Regions from separate parts of the Methylobacterium radiodurans genome, predicted to be linked through region 1. Evidence: predicted binding sites of a transcription regulator. Region 1 holds the regulator's gene; each other region holds the start of a gene.
The links. Region 1 encodes LexA, which represses DNA repair genes until DNA is damaged. Its sites were predicted from a motif close to TGTTCNNNNTGTGTTCNG; they were not measured.
Positions count from the first base shown of each region.

Region 1 (4,379 bases):
AGAAGGGCGACGTGATCGGCACGGCACGGCTCGCCGGCATCATGGCCTCGAAGCGCACCCACGAGTTGATCCCGCTCTGCCACCCGCTGCTCCTCTCCAAGGTGCGGGTCGACTGCGCGATCGACGATGACCTGCCGGGCCTCCGCGTGACCGCGGAGGTGCGAGTGCAGGGCCCGACCGGCGTCGAGATGGAGGCGCTGACCGCCGTCTCGGTCGCCTGCCTCACCGTCTACGATATGGTGAAGGCGGTCGATCGCGGCATGCGCATCGAGGGCGTGCGGCTCATGGCGAAGGACGGCGGCCGCTCGGGCGCCTACAGGGCCGAGGCGTGAGCGGCCCGATCCCGGTCGCGGAGGCGCTCGCCCGGATCCTGGCGAGCGTGCCCGGACCGGTCGAGGCCGAGGATGTTCCGCTCGGCCAGGCCGTCGGCCGCACGCTCGCGGCCGACGTGGCCGCCTCCCGCACGCAGCCCCCCTTCCGTGCCTCCGCCATGGACGGCTACGCGGTGCGGAGCGCCGACGCCGACCGGGCCGGCGCGTTCCTGCGGTGCGTCGGCACAAGCGCCGCGGGCCACGGCTTCCGCGGCGCGCTCGGGGCCGGCGAGGCCGTGCGGATCTTCACCGGTGCTCCCGTGCCGGAGGAGGCGGACGCGATCCTGATCCAGGAGAACGCCGAGGCCCAGGATGACCGGGTGCGCGTGCTGGAGCCGGTCGTGCCCGACCGCTTCGTCCGCCGCGCCGGGCTCGACTTCTCGGCCGGCGACACGCTCCTGCGGGCGGGCGAGACCCTCGACGCGCGCCGCATCGCGCTCGCCGCCGCCGCCGGGCACCCGGTTCTCGGCATGCGGCGCCGTCCCCGCGTCGCGATCCTGGCGACCGGCGATGAGCTGGTCCTGCCGGGCGAGCCGCCGGCCTGGGACCAGATCGTCGCCTCGAACACCTTCGCGCTCTCCGCCCTCGTCGGAGAGGCCGGCGGCGAGGCGATCGACCTCGGCGTCGTGCGCGACGACCACGCCGCCCTTGAGGACGCCTTCCGGCGCGCGCGCGAGGCCCGGGCCGACCTCCTGGTGACGCTCGGCGGCGCCTCGGTCGGCGACCACGACCTCGTCCAGGCGGCGCTGGCCAGGGAGGGCCTGGAACTCGGCTTCTGGCGCGTGGCGCTCCGCCCCGGCAAGCCGCTGATGCACGGCCGGCTCGGGCCCATGCTGGTGATCGGGCTGCCCGGCAACCCGGTCTCCTCGATCGTCTGCGGGCTGCTCTTCGTCCTGCCGGCGGTCCGCGCCCTGCTCGGCGACCCGCGTGCGGGCGAGGACCGCAGCGAGCCGGCGACCCTCGGCCGCGACCTCGAGGCCAATGACGGCCGCCAGGACTACATGCGGGCGACCCTGCGCACCGCGTCCGACCGCCTGCCGGAGGCGACGCCGGAGCGGCGCCAGGATTCCTCGATGCTCGCGGTGCTCGGCCAGGCCGAGGCCCTGCTGATCCGCGAGCCGCACGCCCCACCCGCGCGGGCGGGCGATCCCTGCCGCATCATACGTCTCGACCGCCGGCTGATCTGACGCGCGTGCGGGCGCTTTCGGAGCACCCGCTTGCGGAACACTTGCGGAACGTTTAACGTGTTCGTGGTTTGTTTCCGAAGCCGCGATTCTGCCTGTCCCGAATGCGAGTGCCGCCCGATGCTGACGCGTAAACAGCTGGATCTCCTGCGCTTCATCCAGCAGCGGATGCGCGAGAGCGGCGTGCCGCCCTCCTTCGACGAGATGAAGGACGCGCTCGACCTCAAGTCGAAGTCGGGCATCCACCGGCTGATCACGGCCCTGGAGGAGCGCGGCTTCCTGCGCCGCCTGCCGAACCGGGCGCGCGCCATCGAGGTGATCCGCCTGCCCGAGAGCCTCGGACCGGCGACCGCCGCCGCCGCGCCCGAGCCGCGCCGCTTCACCCCGAGCGTGGTCGAGGGTGGCCGGGCCAAGGCGGTGCCGCCCCGGCCCACCACGACCCAGTTCACCGACGAGCAGGGCCGCGCCGTCTCGATCCCGGTCATGGGCCGGATCGCCGCCGGTACGCCGATCTCGGCGATCCAGAACCAGAGCTCGGCCATCACCCTGTCGCCGGACTTCCTGGCGGGCGGCGAGCACTACGCCCTGGAGGTGCGCGGCGACTCGATGGTCGAGGCCGGCATCCTCGACGGCGACCTCGTGGTGATCCGCAAGCAGGACACGGCCAACACCGGCGACATCATCGTGGCGCTGATCGACGACGAGGAGGCGACGCTCAAGCGGCTGCGCAAGCGCGGCTCATCGATCGCGCTTGAGGCCGCCAACCCGGCCTACGAGACCCGCGTGCTCGGCCCCGACCGGGTGCAGATCCAGGGCCGGCTGGTCAGCCTCGTGCGCCGCTACTGACCGGCGCTACGGCTCGGAATCGTCCGGCACACCGGGCGGCTCGTCCCGGGAAGGCTCCGCGGCTGCCGGCTGCGGAGCCTTCTCTGTTTGCGGCGGCGGTCGGGCGACCGGCGACCAGGGCGCGGACCGGGCGGGATCCCGGGCGTGAAGGAGGACGAGCGTACCGTCCGGCATCACCCGCAGCGCAGTCGCCCCGTACCGGGTGAGATAGGCCCGATCGATCACGACAGTGGCGGCACATCCGGGCGGCGCGCCGAGCCCCGTGACGATCACCGCGGCGCGGGCGCAATCCTCGGCGAAGGCGCGCCGGTCGCGCACGAGGGCGACCGCCCGCCCGTCCGCGAGGTGACCGACGCAGCCGAGCCGGTCGCAGGTGCCGCCGCCCAGATCCGCGGGTTTGCGCCCGTCACCGTCCGCCTTCAGCCACTGCTCCAGCACGAAGCCCGAGGGGCGCCCGAGGGTGATCAGCCGACCGTCCGCGCCGCGCAGAGCCGCCCCGCCGCCCTGCCGGTCGACGTAGAGGTCGTGGCGCTCCGGCGCGGCGGCGAGCGCGAGCCCGCAGGCGCCCGGCAGGAGCGCGAGCCAGCGCAGGCCCGAGGCCGGCAGCGTCGCCAGCAGAAGCGCGGCGGCGAAGAGCCCGAGCGCCGCGCTGCCGAAGGCCGGCACGACGAGCGTTGCGCCGCCGAATCCCTCGATCCACCCGGAGATCGCCAGCATCCCCCGCACCGCCTGCCCCATCAGCCACCAGACCGGCAGGTCGAGGGCGAAGGGGTAGGCCAGGATGCCGAGCACGGCCGCCGGCATCACCGCGAGCGAGACCAGCGGCAGGGTCAGCGCGTTGCCGAGGAGCCCGAAGGGCTGCACGGTCTGGAAATGGTAGGTCGCGAAGGGGGCTGTGGCGATCTGGGCCACCAGGGTCGTGGCGAGCGTGCCGACCACCGCGGCGAGCACCGCGCCGTAGAGCCGACCGATCCGCCCCGCCCCCTCCTGCCGGAACAGCCCGCCGCCGACGAGCCGCGCGCAGGCGATCAGCCCGGCCACCGCCCCGAACGACATCTGGAAGCTCGGGCCGAGGAGCGCCTCGGGCTCGCGGGCGAGCGCGACGAGGGCCGCCAGCGCGAGGTTGCGCATCGAGAGCGCCGGGCGGTCCACGAGGATCGCGCCCAGCATGATCAGCGTCATCACGAGCGCGCGCTCGGCCGCGACGTCCCAGCCGGAGAAGACGCAGTAGGCGGTGACGCCGAGCATCGCGACGGCCGCCGCGATCTTCTTGATCGGCCAGAACAGGGCGAGGTGCGGCACCAGCGCCAGTCCCGCCCGGATCAGCCAGAACACCACGCCCGCCGCCAGCACCATGTGGAGACCGGAGATCGAGACGACGTGGTAGATCCCCGCCGCCCGCAGGGTCTCGCTGGTGGCGGGCGCGATCAGCCCGCGCTTGCCGGTGACGAGGGCGGCGGCGACCGCACCGGCCTGTCCGCCGGTCGCCTCGGCGATGCGCCGGGTGAGGGCATTGCGCGCCGCGTCCACGAGGGCGGTGAGACGCGCGGACAGGCCCGGCGCCTCGGCGGGTGAGCGCACCACGATCTTGCCGGTCAGTGAGCCCACCGCGCCGATGCCGCGAAACCATGCGTCGCGGGCGAAGTCGTAGCCGCCGGGCCGGGCGGCCTCCGGCGGAGGCAGCAGGCGCGCGGTCGCCTCGATCGCGTCGCCGGGCGTCACGGGCGGCGCCTTCTTGAACGACACCCGCACCCGCCGCGGGGTCTCCTCCGGGGTCAGCGCGCCGAAGCGGGTGACCCGGATCACCAGCCGGGCGCCCTCCTCGCGCTCCTCCAGGGATTCGACGAGGCCGGCGAGCGGCGCGATGGTGGTGCGGGCGAGGACCGGCCCCGCGACCCGCGAGACGCGCCAGGCCGCGGCCGCGAAGCCGAGGAGGGCCGCCGCCAACGCGAGCGCGAGAGCCAGGACGGCGGGCCGG
Region 1 covers NZ_CP029551.1:1,269,161-1,273,539, reverse strand. Annotated here, with positions in the region: gene moaC (cyclic pyranopterin monophosphate synthase MoaC) at 1-332, shown strand, start outside; gene DK427_RS05635 (molybdopterin molybdotransferase MoeA) at 329-1,558, shown strand; gene lexA (transcriptional repressor LexA) at 1,676-2,401, shown strand; gene DK427_RS05625 (ComEC/Rec2 family competence protein) at 2,408-4,379, opposite strand, start outside.

Region 2 (4,379 bases), 1.5 Mb from region 1:
TTGGGGCGGCCCAAAAAGCAAAGCCCGGCCTCTCGGCCGGGCTTCGTCGCTGCGGGACGTGACGACTGGGCGTCAGATGTCGAGATCGGCGCCTTCCGCGAAGGCGGCCCGCTCGGTGATGAAGGCGAAGCGGGCCTCGGGCTTGTTTCCCATCAGCCGGTCCACCGTGTCGCCGGTGGATTCCCGCGCCTCGTCGAGCACCGCGACCCTGAGCAGCGTGCGCTTCTTCGGGTCCATGGTGGTCTCCTTCAGCTGCCCGGGCATCATCTCGCCGAGCCCCTTGAAGCGCCCGATCTCGACCTTGCCATTCTTGAACTGGGTCTTGATCAACTGCTCCTTGTGCGCGTCGTCGCGCGCGTAGGCGATCTTGGTGCCCTGCTGCAGCCGGTAGAGCGGCGGGATCGCGAGGTAGAGGTGCCCGCGGTCGATGAGCCGGGGCATCTGCCGGTAGAAGAAGGTGATCAGGAGCGAGGCGATGTGGGCGCCGTCCACGTCGGCGTCCGTCATGATGATCACCTTGTCGTAGCGCAGGTCCGCCTCGCGGAAGTTGGCGCCCGTGCCGCAGCCCAGAGCCAGCGTCAGGTCCGAGATCAGCTGGTTGGCGCCGAGCTTGTCCCGACTGGCGGATGCCACGTTCAGGATCTTGCCGCGCAAGGGCAGGATCGCCTGGGTGGCCCTGTCGCGCGCCTGCTTGGCCGAGCCGCCGGCCGAGTCGCCCTCGACGATGAAGATCTCCGAGCCCGCGGTGCCCGCGGCCGAGCAGTCGGCGAGCTTGCCGGGCAGGCGCAGCTTGCGGGTGGCGGACTTGCGCGCAACCTCCTTCTCCTGGCGTCGGCGCAGGCGCTCCTCGGCGCGGTCGATCACCCAATCGAGGAGCTTGTTGGCCTGGGCCGGCGAGCCGGCGAGCCAGTGGTCGAAGGCGTCGCGGATCGCCGTCTCGACGATGCGCGAGGCCTCCACGGTGGCAAGCTTGTCCTTGGTCTGGCCCTGGAACTCCGGCTCGCGGATGAAGACCGAGAGCATGGAGGCGCAGGTCGCCATGACGTCGTCGGTGGTCACGGCCGTCATGCGCTTGGCCTGGTTCACGCGCTCGGCGTGCTCGCGCAGGCCCCGGAGCAGGGCGACGCGCAGGCCCGACTCGTGCGTGCCGCCCTCTGGCGTCGGGATCGTGTTGCAGTAGGAGTGCGAGACGCCGTCGTCCGCGACCGTCCAGGCCACCGCCCATTCGAGCGAGCCGTGGGAGCCCGGCTTCGTCACCTTGCCCGAGAAGATCGCGTCGGTGACGAGCTCCTTGCCGTCGATGTCGCGGGCCAGGTAATCCCGCAGGCCGCCGGGGAAGCGGTGCACGGCTTCCGGAGGCACGTCCGCCAGCCCCTCCAGCAGGGCGGGGGCACAGCGCCAGCGGATCTCGACGCCGCCGAACAGGTAGGCCTTGGAGCGCGCCATCTTGAACAGGCGGCGCGGATCGAACTTCAGCGAGCCGAAGATCTGCGCGTCCGGGTGAAAGCGCACCCGCGTGCCGCGCCGGTTCTGCACCCGGCCGACCGGCTCCAGGGCACTCACGGGGAGGCCACGCGAGAAGCTCTGGCGGTACAGGGTCTGGTTGCGGGCGACCTCGACCTCGAGGAGGTCTGAGAGCGCGTTCACCACCGAGATGCCGACGCCGTGCAGGCCGCCGGAGGTTTCGTAGACCTTCGAGTCGAACTTGCCGCCCGCGTGCAGCGTGGTCATGATGACCTCGAGCGCGGACTTGCCCGGGAATTTCGGGTGCGGGTCGACCGGGATGCCGCGGCCGTTGTCGGTGACGACGAGCGCCCCGCTCTCCTCCAGCTCCACCTCGATGAAGCTGGCGTGGCCCGCCACCGCCTCGTCCATCGAGTTGTCGATGACCTCGGCGAAGAGGTGGTGCAGCGCCCGCTCGTCGGTGCCGCCGATATACATGCCGGGCCGGCGACGGACCGGCTCCAGCCCCTCCAGCACCTCGATGGCCGAGGCGTCGTAGCCGCCCTCGGTCGCCTGCACGGCGGCGAGCGGCGGCACGGCGGCCGAGCCCTCGAGCTTGCGCCGCTCGGCCGGGCCCAGCAGCGGGGGCTTGCCCCCGGCGAAGAGATCGCGCGCGGTATCGCTCACGCGACGGCTCCGCGATGCAGGTTTGGCGGCACCGGCCGCGGTGGGAGAACGTGCAGCATTCGCCTTCATCCTCTGACTGTACCGGAACAAACCGGAAACAGAAAGGGGCCATCGCACCGCGGGAGGCGGAATCGGATCCCGATCCGCGCGGTGCACGTCACCCCATGACATGGGATGGGGTTGGTTAAGAAGGCCTGATCGCGGCGGGGCGGGGGCGCGAGGGCGTCAGGTGCCGACGCGACCGCCACCGCGCCGGGTGATCGCCACGACGGCTGGACGCGGCGGCAGGTTCGGGTCGAAGTCCGGCCAGCGGGTCGCGGGCCGCTCGAAGGTGGCGGGCTCGGCCTTCGGGTCCTCCTCGTCGGCCTCGCCGGGGTGCTGGACGGCCACGAAGAAGGTGGTGTCGTCCGGCGTGAAGTAGGGCCCGCACATCTCGGCGCCGGTCGGCACCTGGAAGAAGTGCTTGCCCGTGCCGCGCCCCGGCCCCTCCGTCTCCATCGCCCAGATGCCGTCGGTGCGGCCCGTGCGGCCAGCCGAATTGCCGTCGGTGGCGACCCAGAGCCGGCCCTGGCCGTCGACCGAGCAATTGTCCGGCATGCCGAACCAGCCGTCCCTTGTCGTCGCCGACGAGAAGGTGGCGCCGACCGCCGCGATCGCCGGATCGCCGCAGCGGACCAGCACCTCCCAGGCAAAACCCGGCGCGGCGTAGTCCCGTCCGTCCGGGCTAAGCTCCACGATGTGGCCGAAGCGGTTGTCGGGCCGCGGGTTGGCGGCATCGACCTGATCGGCCTTGCGCTTCGAATTGTTGGTCAGCATCACGTAGACCTTGCCGGTCTTCGGATTGGCCTCGACATCCTCCGGCCGGTCCATCTTGGTGGCACCGAGGAGGTCGGCGGCGCGCCGCGTCTCGACCAGCACGTCTGCCTGATCGCGAAAGCCGTTCTCGGGGGTCAGCGGGCCCTGGCCGTGGACGAGCGGCAGCCACGCGCCGCGCCCGTCCGCGTCGAAGCGGGCGACGAAGAGCGTGCCGCGGTCGAGGATGTCCCGGTTGGCGCTCCTATCCTGCAGATCGACCTTCGCCTCCGTGACGAAGCGGTAGACGTAGTCGAAGCGCTCGTCGTCGCCCTGGAACACGACGTAGCGCCCGTCGGCCGCCAGGATACCGGCCGCGCCCTCGTGCTTGAACCGGCCCATGGCGGTGCGCTTCTTCGGCACCGAGGCCGGGTCGAAGGGGTCGATCTCAACCACCCAGCCGAAGCGGTTCGGCTCGTTCGGCTCGGCCCCGAGATCGAAGCGCTCGTGGTACTTGCCCCAGGCGTAGAGGTTGCCGGGCATGCCGAGGCGCTTGTGATTGCGCGCCTCCGGCGAATCCGCGGCGAGCTTTCCGCCGAAATAGTAGTTGATGTTCTCCTCGCAGGTGAGCCACGTGCCCCAGGGCGTGGTGCCACCCGCGCAGTTGTTGATCATGCCGAGCACCTGCCGGCCCTCGGGGTCGGCCTTGGTGCGCAGGCGGTCCGAGCCGGAGGCGGGGCCGGTGAGCGTCATCGGGGTCGTCGCGGTGATGCGGCGGGCGTACCGGGAATCCGGCACCACCTGCCAGCGGCCGTCCACCCGCTTCACCTCGATTACCGAGCCGCCGTGGGCCGCCATCTCGATGTCGACGAGGTCCTGAGACATGCCGGCGAAGGCCGCCTTGCCGTCCTGCCGGCCGAGGCCGGGAAACATCAGCTCCTCGTTGGTGTACTCGTGGTTGACCACGAGCAGGCCGTGGGCCGCCGGGTCGGCGGCGCCCGGCAGCGGGAAATAGCCGATGAAGTCGTTGTTGTAGCCGAACTGTCGGGCTTGCGCCTCCGGCGTCTGGTTGCGCGGGTCGAAGGCGGGCGCGCCGGGCAGCACGGGATCGCCCCAGCGGATCAGGATCTCGGCATCGTGACCCGCCGCGACGTGGTGACGCTCGTCGGAGCCGGCCGGCAACTCGGCGAAGGGGAACGGCGAGGCGGCTTCGCGGGGGGCGCCCTGCGCCGCCGCCAGCGCGCGCGGCGCGACCACGGCGCTGATCGCCCCGACCGCGAGGGCCCCACGCAGCAGGTCGCGCCGGTGGAAGCGGGTGGCCACCACTTCGCCGAGCGTCGGGTTCGGGCTCGCGTTCGAGCCCGCATCCTCGGCGGCCTCGGCGGCCTGCGAGCGGTTGAGGTTCGTCATCGGATACTGTCTCCGGATCGTCGCACAGGCCCGCTATAGCGCCGACA
Region 2 covers NZ_CP029551.1:5,322,668-5,327,046, reverse strand. Annotated here, with positions in the region: gene parE (DNA topoisomerase IV subunit B) at 73-2,130, opposite strand; gene DK427_RS24980 (PhoX family protein) at 2,356-4,332, opposite strand.
Region 2: a site for LexA is predicted at 2,213-2,230, ahead of parE (DNA topoisomerase IV subunit B). Genes of this name have one in related genera too.

Region 3 (4,379 bases), 490 kb from region 1:
ATCCTCGGCGGGTTGCTGATGATTGGCGGGGTCGCGCTGATTGCCAGATCCTGACGGCCTCCTACGCCCCAGGCTCAAGCCACCGCGACCGGTAGCTCGCTCACCTGCGTGGTGTAGCGCGGGGTCCGCATCTCAAACTTCGTGCTCCAGTCCCGCTTCTCCAGCACGCCGGCCCGCGCTGGCACGACGGCGCCTGCGCCCCAGCGCGCGTTGCAGGCGTCGATCGCCGCCATCAGCGGCCCGGAGCGCTCCCGGTCCATCTGCCCGATCAGCGCCCGCGGGCTGTCCTCCAGCCGCATCAGGTCCGTGGTGATCACCCCGGCCTTCGCATAGCGCCAGGGCCGCTCGCCTGGCTCGCGCCAGGTCTTGGCGACGCCCAGCAGCGCCGCCTTGATCAGCGCCAGCGTGTCGCTCGTCGCCTCCGGCAGCGTCACGGTGGTGGACACCGAGCGCATCGGGTCGCCGCGGTCGTGCTCGCTGGTGTGATAGAAGACGCTGACGTGGTTGGTCGCGAGCCCGCCCCGGCGCAGCTTCTCACCCAGGCGCGTGGCATGCGTCGAGACCGCCTGCTCCAGTTCGGTCCGGTCGGTGATCCGGCGCGAGAACGAGCGGGTGACGGCGCAGCCCTTGCGCTGGGCCGGCATCAGCTCGAGCGGCAGGCAGGCCAGCCCGCGCAGCTCGTGGATGATGCGCTCGCCCACCACCGTCATGGCCTTGCGCACCGGCCGCGGGTCGAGGTCGCGCAGGTCCGCCGCCGTGTCCACGCCAAGCGCCTGTAGCTTCACCAGCGAGGCCCGGCCGATGCCCCACACTTCCTCGACGCCGATCCGGCAGAGCCAGTGATCGTAGGCTACTGGGTCGGTGAGATCGCACACGCCCTGCAGGTCCGGCACCGTCTTGGCGATGTGGTTGGCGAGCTTGGCCAGCGTCTTTGTCGGGCCGATGCCGACGCAGGTCGGGATGCCGGTCCAGGCGCGCACGGTGGCGCGCAGGTCGCGGGCGAGTTCGACACGCCGGTCCGCTCGCACATCGGAGAGATCGAGGAAGCTCTCGTCGATCGAGTAGATCTCCACCCGGGGTGAGAAGTCCCGGTACACCGCATTGGTGCGGGCGCTCATGTCGCCGTAGAGCGTATAGTTCGAGGAGAACACCCGCACGCCTTGGGCCCGGCACATCTCCCGGATCTTGAAGAAGGGCTCGCCCATGCGGATGCCGAGCGCCTTGGCCTCGGCCGTGCGGGCGATGGCGCAGCCGTCGTTGTTGGAGAGCACGATGACGGGCACGCCCGCGAGCTTCGGGTCGAACACGCGCTCGCACGAGCAGTAGAACGAGTTGCCGTCGATCAGCGCCAGGGCACGGCTCATCGGCCGAGCCGCCCGCGGATCAAGTGCCAGCGGATCGTGAAGCGCACCACGCCCCAGATCGCAGCCTCCTCGAGATCCTCGACCGCGAAGGCGGGCAGGTCCGGGTTGTCAAAGGCGAGGCGCGCGCGGTTGCCCTCGATGACGAGCCGCTTGATCGACATCTGCCCGGCGACCACCGCGACCACCACGCTGTCGTGCCCCGCCTTCAGGCTGCGATCGACACAGGCGAGGTCGCGGTCGAAGATGCCGGCGCCGCGCATCGACTCGCCGCTGATCTGCCAGAGGAAGGTGGCGGGTGGGTTCGGTACCAGCCAGCGCGGCAGCTCGATCGCCCCCTCCATGAAGTCGTCGGCGGGCGAGGGGAAGCCGGCGCAGAGCCGCTGTCCCAGCAGCGGCACGCGCACCGTGGACAACCCGTCGTCCGGCAGTTCTGCGACCCGATGCAGACTCACGCCAGCGCCTCACCCCTGCTAGAACGTTTAGAGAACAAGCACGGCTGGCCGACGCAGCACAATCCGAGCGCGCGCAGATTCCGCTGCGGTTGTGAAGACGTGTGGATGATGAGGCGAAAGGCGAATGCAGCCCGGCACTTACCGCTTCCATTGTACCGACGGCGAGCACGCGGTGCTCGATCACGCAGGCCGGTACCTGCGTGCCCGCGACGACCTGCGCGCGGAAGCCGCACGGGCAGCGCGCGCGATCATGGACCGGGTGGCCGGCCGGCTCGACTGGTCGGCCTGGATCGTGGACGTGCACGACGGCGCGGGCCGCCACGTGCTCACCCTGAAGTTCACGGAAGCTGGCCCCGCACTGCGGGCGGCCTGAGAGAGGACCCAGAGCATGGCCCTGAAGACGAGCTTCATGGTGCAGACCTTCAGCATCCACCGGAAGCGGCTGAAGCCGGACCGGCCGGAGCTCGCCTCGACCGAGAGCGGAGCGCTGAAGAAGGCGCAAGCCATGTCAGCCCGGATGCCCGGCACGGCCGCCATCCGGATCGTAGCCGACGACGAGACGGGCGAACTGGAGAGCGCGACAATCCTCGGGCAGTTCGGCGAGGTGCCGGACGATTTCGCCGAGAGCCTGCAGAGCTGAGGGGGCGTCGTGGGGGAGCCAGACGAAAGGCGGCGTGCGACCGCGGAGGGCTACCTGCGCGGCCGCACCTTGGAAGAGACCCTGGCCGCGTGGCGCTCGGACTACGACGCGCCAACCTATCGCGAGCGCCGGCTCATCCTGGCGCGCTTCGGCACCCTGCTTCGGAGGCGCCCGGCCGAGGCCCAAAAGGACACAGCGAGAAAACAACCCGAACAAGGCAGATGGAATTGCCCGCCATGGCGTTACGCCGAGCAGGCATGATTATTTATATCAGTCGTTATTTGGGTTTTATCACCAGAAGACACTGTAATCGAGCTGGATACCGGACGTCAACGTTGGGTCCACTCTCGCATGGTTTTCCGGACTTTCCGAGAAACCGGCAAGAACGGTTGCTCTATCGAAAGAGCGATCTGCGAGATGGCCTAGCCAGAAGGCTAGGCCGCCAGCATCCGGGGCTCGCTTGAGGACGTTGGCATAAAGCGCCGTTACGAAGGACTGATCGCTCAGTGTTGCGCCGTAGCGTTGAGCAAACTCGGGTGAAGAAAGGAAGTTCACAGCCGCATCATGTAAACTCGTGCCTCTGTCTGCGCGGCTTACGTGCCAGGAAAGGCCGGCCGCATCAGGTAAACGGTTCAAGGCAGCCTGATATAATCTGTAGGCCTGCCCCGCAGTGCCATCAATATCAAAAGCCAATGTTCCATCTGAAAATTTAACGCGCTCGACATTTATCAACGTATCCGAACCATTCCGATTGAGGTCATTATCGGTGATAGTTACAACCCTCTTTTGATCCTGGGTCACGAAGGAAGTTGCTTTAAACTCCTTGCGCGATCCGCTCATAGCGGCTGTGTCGGTTCCTGCGCCGCCTGCGATCAAGTCATTCCCGCCACCGCTGTCGAAGAGGTCGTTCCCATCGCCGCCGCCCATCACGTCTCGTTGCTGGCTTCCGATATGGTAGTCGTTGCCTTTGCTACCGATGTAAATCTGTGAACTAGAGTCGTATTGAGGTTTGTATTCATAAGATTTTACGATTTCTACTGTGCCAGATGTTTTGTCATTGGGCTTGATATTTTTGATCACAATGCCCAACGTTTCATAGGAAGCCTCTACGATCGATGAGGCGGTGGTATTGCCAACCCCAAGCTGCTCCATCAACTTTGCGGTCACGCTGCCCGACGTCGAAATGATATATGAATCGATCAGCCGGTCGGCTGTGCCGGGATCCATCGTCTCGAAGTTGGTTAGGAGATTTGATATGAGATCGGTACCGTTTTTTTGAATGTCATATAGAGTAAGTCCAAGGCTGACGGCGTTTCCGATGGCCGCAGCATATTGCGGAACTAGTTTCTTTGCTGCGAATTGTGAGGCTGCTTCTAAGCCTGTGTTGATCGCTGTTGTAACAATTGAGCCGGCGACGTCGGATGTCGCAACTCGCCAATCAAAAGACCATGAACCATCTGCGTTAATAGTCTTTTGTTGAATATCAGATGTTGTTGTGTAGCTTTTGGACAGTCCGAAAGGGATCGCAAAATCGTCGGGCACGCTAAAGCCAGAATATTTATAATACCATCCTGTCCCGGGCGCGCCGCTAAGGGACTCGATTTCATAAGTCTCCCTTACAGACCCGGGATACTTGTTATAGATGCCAGTTATCTGGAACTCTGCATAGTCAAAGTTATCGTAGCCCCGTGGCTCGCCTGGATCGCCGTACCCGAATTCCAAACCATACTTGTCTCTTACAGCATATCCATCGACTGTAAGCTTGGCTCCGTAGTCGCTAGGCCGCTTCTGATGCAGCGATACGAACTTGATTTCGGCGTAAAGCGTCTTAGTCATGAGCGAATCCGGAGGCCGAATCAGTAAATCGGTTTCAGCCAAAACGGTAGCCGGAAAGTATGCAAAGGGAAACCCATTGCCACTGAT
Region 3 covers NZ_CP029551.1:1,760,888-1,765,266, forward strand. Annotated here, with positions in the region: gene DK427_RS07995 (DMT family transporter) at 1-54, shown strand, start outside; gene DK427_RS08000 (Y-family DNA polymerase) at 75-1,364, opposite strand; gene DK427_RS08005 (LexA family protein) at 1,361-1,816, opposite strand; gene DK427_RS08010 (DUF6894 family protein) at 1,941-2,189, shown strand; gene DK427_RS08015 (hypothetical protein) at 2,205-2,456, shown strand; gene DK427_RS08020 (DUF4214 domain-containing protein) at 2,748-4,292, opposite strand.
Region 3: a site for LexA is predicted at 1,836-1,853, ahead of DK427_RS08005 (LexA family protein). Genes of this name have one in related genera too.

Region 4 (4,379 bases), 1.4 Mb from region 1:
GCGATCGCCTCCGGGATGCCCCCGGGCAGCCGGTCGCGCCGGCCGATCACGCTGAGCCGCGTGCCGGTGCGGGCAAGGTGCGCGGTCTCGTTGCGCAGGTAGGAGCGCAGCAGGCGCATGAGCGCGCCGACCTCGTCGGCCGGGCGCTGCCAGTTGTCGCTGGAGAAGGCGTAGAGGGTGAGCGTGCCGATGCCGAGATCGGGACAGGCTTCCGCCGTCGCCCGGATCGCCTCGACGCCGCGGCGATGGCCGGCGAAGCGCGGCAGGCCGCGCGCCGTCGCCCAGCGCCCGTTGCCGTCCATGATGATCGCCGCGTGCAGGCCAGGTCGCGGTTCGGCCGGGCTGGGCATCGTCGGGGTCTCTCCGGTCGTGAGGGGGCGGCGGGTTCGGTCTTGGGTTCAGGCGGTCCTGAGATCGGGGGCCGGCCCCGCGGCCTCGGCCGCGTCGCGCACCACCTGTTCCAGCACCGCGAGGTATTCGAGGAAGCGCGCGCGCCCGGCCGGCGTCAGCCGGCAGAGCGTCTGCGGCCGGTTGTGGGCGTGGCCCTTCTCCAGGCTCACCAGCCCGGCTTCCTGCAGCACCGCGAGGTGGCGGCTGAGATTGCCGTCGGTCAGGTTGCAGAGCCGCTTCAGGTCCGGGAAGGGCAGGCCCTTCGGATGCCCCACCAGCGAGGTCAGCACGCCGAGCCGCGCCTTCTCGTGGATCGTCCGGTCGAGGCCCTCGTAGGAGAACCGGCCGTCCTCGTCGTCAGAGAGCGGCATCGTCGCCCCGCGTCGCCCGATGGAGGATCACGGCGAGCCAGCCCTGGCCCACGAGGTAGGGCAGGCCCATCAGCCAGGGGGAGAGGGCGTGGCTGGTGCTGGCGAGCGCGAGCCCGCCGAGGCCGGCGAGCAGGTACCACGCCGCCACGCTCTGCACGCTGCGCGGCAGGATCCGGGCGGAGGCGAACAGGCCGAGCCCCGTGAGCACCTGCCAGAGGCCCGGCAGCATCCAGGCCGCCTCCGGCGCGAAGCGCCCGATCACCAAGCCCAGGCAGGCGCCGGCACCGGCAGTCGGCAGGAACACCTCGATGGCGTTCCAGATCATCGCGTCGGCGAGACCCGAATGGATCCGGCGCGAGCGCCGCACCGTCTCGATGCCGACGAGCGCGAAGGCGACGAGCGCCGCGCCGACCCAGATGGTGAAGAACATCAGAGGCCGGGCATCCGGATCGCCGAGCCAGAGAGCCTGGGCGCCCGCCACCAGCAGGGCGACGAACCCTGTCGCCGCCACGGTCGCGGCGCCGAGGCCGCGGAAGGCCTCCTCGCGCGCGAGCTGGCTGCGGATCGCCACGATGTCCGCCAGAGCCCTGTCGAGGTCGCGCATGAGCCATACCCCCGGTGCGGCCTGCTTTGCATCGCAAAGTATGTCGCTGGCCGCGCGCTGGCAAGTGTATGCCCGCATACGCCCGGACGGGTTGCGGGATGAAGCCCTCTTCCGGGTTACGCCGCCCGGCGCGGACCCCGCCCGTGCTCGCGTCCATATTTACCGCGGCGTCGGCGAGGCTATGTATTCACGCGCCGCCGACGTGCGAAAATGGTGAATAAGAACATAAGAAGATTGGAGGACGACTGATGAAGTGCCTGTTTCGCTCTGTTCTCGTCGCGGCCGCGATGCTCCCGGTCGCCGCTCAAGCGGCCGCCCGGCTCAAGCTCGACGACAAGGCCTCGCTCTGGCCACGGGCCGGCATGGAGGAGAAGATCGACTTCACCAACCGGATGGGCAAGTCGATGACGCAGCTCTCCCCCGACCTCAGCAACCACTACTTCATGCGCTGCCTGGAGGAGACGGCCAATGTCGGCGACACGAAGGGGCTGACTCGGGGCGACCTCGTGCGGACCTGCGTCTCACTGCACATGGGCCGCGACGGGCAGAACTAGCGGGCCGGCCTCCGAGCGTGCGGCCGGGGTCCTGCGGCCGCCGCACCCGTGCGGAGACGCTCGCAACGCGCCCGCGGAGCCCCTTGCAAGCCTGTGGATAACACCCCATAACGGTGAGAACAAAAGAGGAACATATGGCCACGCTTCCGCGGCGTGGCCGGCCCCGAGGTGAGAGCCCATGCGAACCGCCGACAAGCAGATCGCCGACACTCTGGTGCGCTACGGCGAGCCCTTCGCCGGCAACGTCTGGCGGGTGCAGGGCACGGCGGTGATCTACCACAAGACATTGGAGCGCATCGCCGCGCAGGCGGGCATCCGCTTCGACCCGCCGACGATCATTCGCGCCGAGCGCGACGAGGCGGTTGTGCTGGTCACCGGGCGCCTGCCGGGCGCCAAGGCCGGGACCGAGCGGGTCGAGTGGTCGATCGGCGAGGCGCTGGTGAACGTGAACTACCGCGTCTCGGGCAAGCAGGCCGCCTACGTCTACGCCATGGCCGAGAAGCGGGGGAAGGACCGCGTCATCCTCAAGCTGATCGAGCTGCACGGCCTCGTCTATTCCGAGGAGGAGGCCGACGAGTTCCGCGGCGGGCGGCTCGCCGAGGTGCAGGTGGTCGGCGACGATTTCGAGGCCCCTGCCTTCGACGAGGTGACGGAGGCCGAGGCCGACCTGAAGCGGGCGATCGACGCCACCGACACCATCAACGCCGTCACCGACCTGATGCTGGCCGGCGAGACGCAACAGATCCTCGCCGGCATGCCGCAGGGCACCCGCGACGAGGTGCGCGACTACGCCAAGGCCCGCCTCGTGGCGCTGGGCTGGCCCGGCACCAAGGGCCGCCGCGCCGCCTGATCCCGTCTTCCCGAAACCCGATTTCGCACAAGAGGAGCACCCGATGCGCCGCGCCGCCGACCGTCGTCAGGACCGCTACGCGATCGAGACCCTGAGCTACAGCCCGACCCGGCTGGTCAAGCTCGGCCGCCGCAAGGTGGCGATGCTGTTCCAGCCCGCGGAAGCGGGCGCGCCCTGGCAGCTCTACCCGAATCCCGATGCTTTCCCGGGCCTCGGCTTCGAGGGGCTGCCGGCGCCGCTGCGGCCCGAGTTCATGAGCTTTCCGGACCTCGCGGCGGTCGAGGATTTCCTCGGGATCAGAGGGAGTTCGAGTGGGGCGGCGATGCCGCTCGCCGCCTGAAGCCGCGCTTGCGCGGGGGCTCCGTGAGCCTTATTTAACCATTTGATATCACGGATCTTCCCGCGCCCCCGTCCGGGCGGGCGCGACGCGATCCCGAGGAGCCTCGTGCTCCGCGTTCTGGACAGGTAGCTCTTTGGCCGAGACCAACGATCCGGGGGCCGGCGCGCCGCCGCCCGCCACCGACATCCGCCCCGTCTCCATCACCGACGAGATGCGCCGCTCCTACCTCGATTACGCGATGAGCGTGATCGTGAGCCGCGCGCTCCCCGACGCGCGCGACGGGCTCAAGCCCGTGCACCGGCGCATCCTCTACTCGGCCTTCGAGTCGGGGCACCTGCCGGAGCGCAAATACGTCAAGTCGGCGCGCATCGTCGGCGACGTGATCGGTCTCTACCACCCGCACGGCGACCAATCGATCTACGACGCCCTCGTGCGGATGGCGCAGGACTTCTCCATGCGCCTGATGCTCATCGACGGGCAGGGCAATTTCGGCTCGGTCGACGGCGATCCGCCGGCGGCCATGCGCTACACCGAGTCGAGGCTGGCCAAGCCCGCGACCGCGCTGCTCACCGACATCGACAAGAACACCGTCGATTTCGGCCCGAACTACGACGAGTCGCGCGAAGAGCCGACCGTCCTGCCGGCGCGCTTCCCGAACCTGCTCGCCAACGGCGCGGGCGGCATCGCGGTCGGCATGGCGACCAACATCCCGCCGCACAATCTCGGCGAGCTGATCGACGCCTGCGTCGCGCTCATCGACGATCCGGGGCTGACGATCGAGCAACTCATCGAGATCGTGCCCGGTCCCGACTTCCCGACCGGCGGCCTGATCCTCGGTCGCGCCGGCACGCGCCAAGCCTACAACACCGGCCGCGGCTCCATCATCATGCGGGCGAAGTCCCACGTCGAGGAGCTGCGCAAGGAGCGCGAGGCCCTGATCTTCACCGAGATCCCGTTCCAGGTGAACAAGGCGACCTTGATCGAGAAGATCGCCGAGCTGGTGAAGGAGAAGCGCGTCGAGGGCATCTCGGACCTGCGCGACGAGTCCGACCGCTCCGGCATGCGGATCGTGGTCGAGATCAAGCGCGACGCGATGGCCGACGTCGTGCTGAACCAGCTCTACCGCTACACGCCGCTGCAATCCTCCTTCGGCTGCAACATGGTGGCGCTGAACGGCGGCCGCCCCGAGCTGATGAACCTGAAGGACCTGCTCCAGGCCTTCAACGATTTCCGCGAGGAGGTCGTCTCCCGGCGCACCAAGTTCCTGCTC
Region 4 covers NZ_CP029551.1:5,445,630-5,450,008, reverse strand. Annotated here, with positions in the region: gene DK427_RS25500 (di-trans,poly-cis-decaprenylcistransferase) at 1-350, opposite strand, end outside; gene DK427_RS25495 (transcriptional regulator) at 399-761, opposite strand; gene DK427_RS25490 (hypothetical protein) at 748-1,365, opposite strand; gene DK427_RS25485 (hypothetical protein) at 1,614-1,919, shown strand; gene DK427_RS25480 (trna delta -isopentenylpyrophosphate transferase) at 2,098-2,769, shown strand; gene DK427_RS25475 (hypothetical protein) at 2,813-3,109, shown strand; gene gyrA (DNA gyrase subunit A) at 3,243-4,379, shown strand, end outside.
Region 4: a site for LexA is predicted at 2,035-2,052, ahead of DK427_RS25480 (trna delta -isopentenylpyrophosphate transferase). Genes of this name have one in related genera too.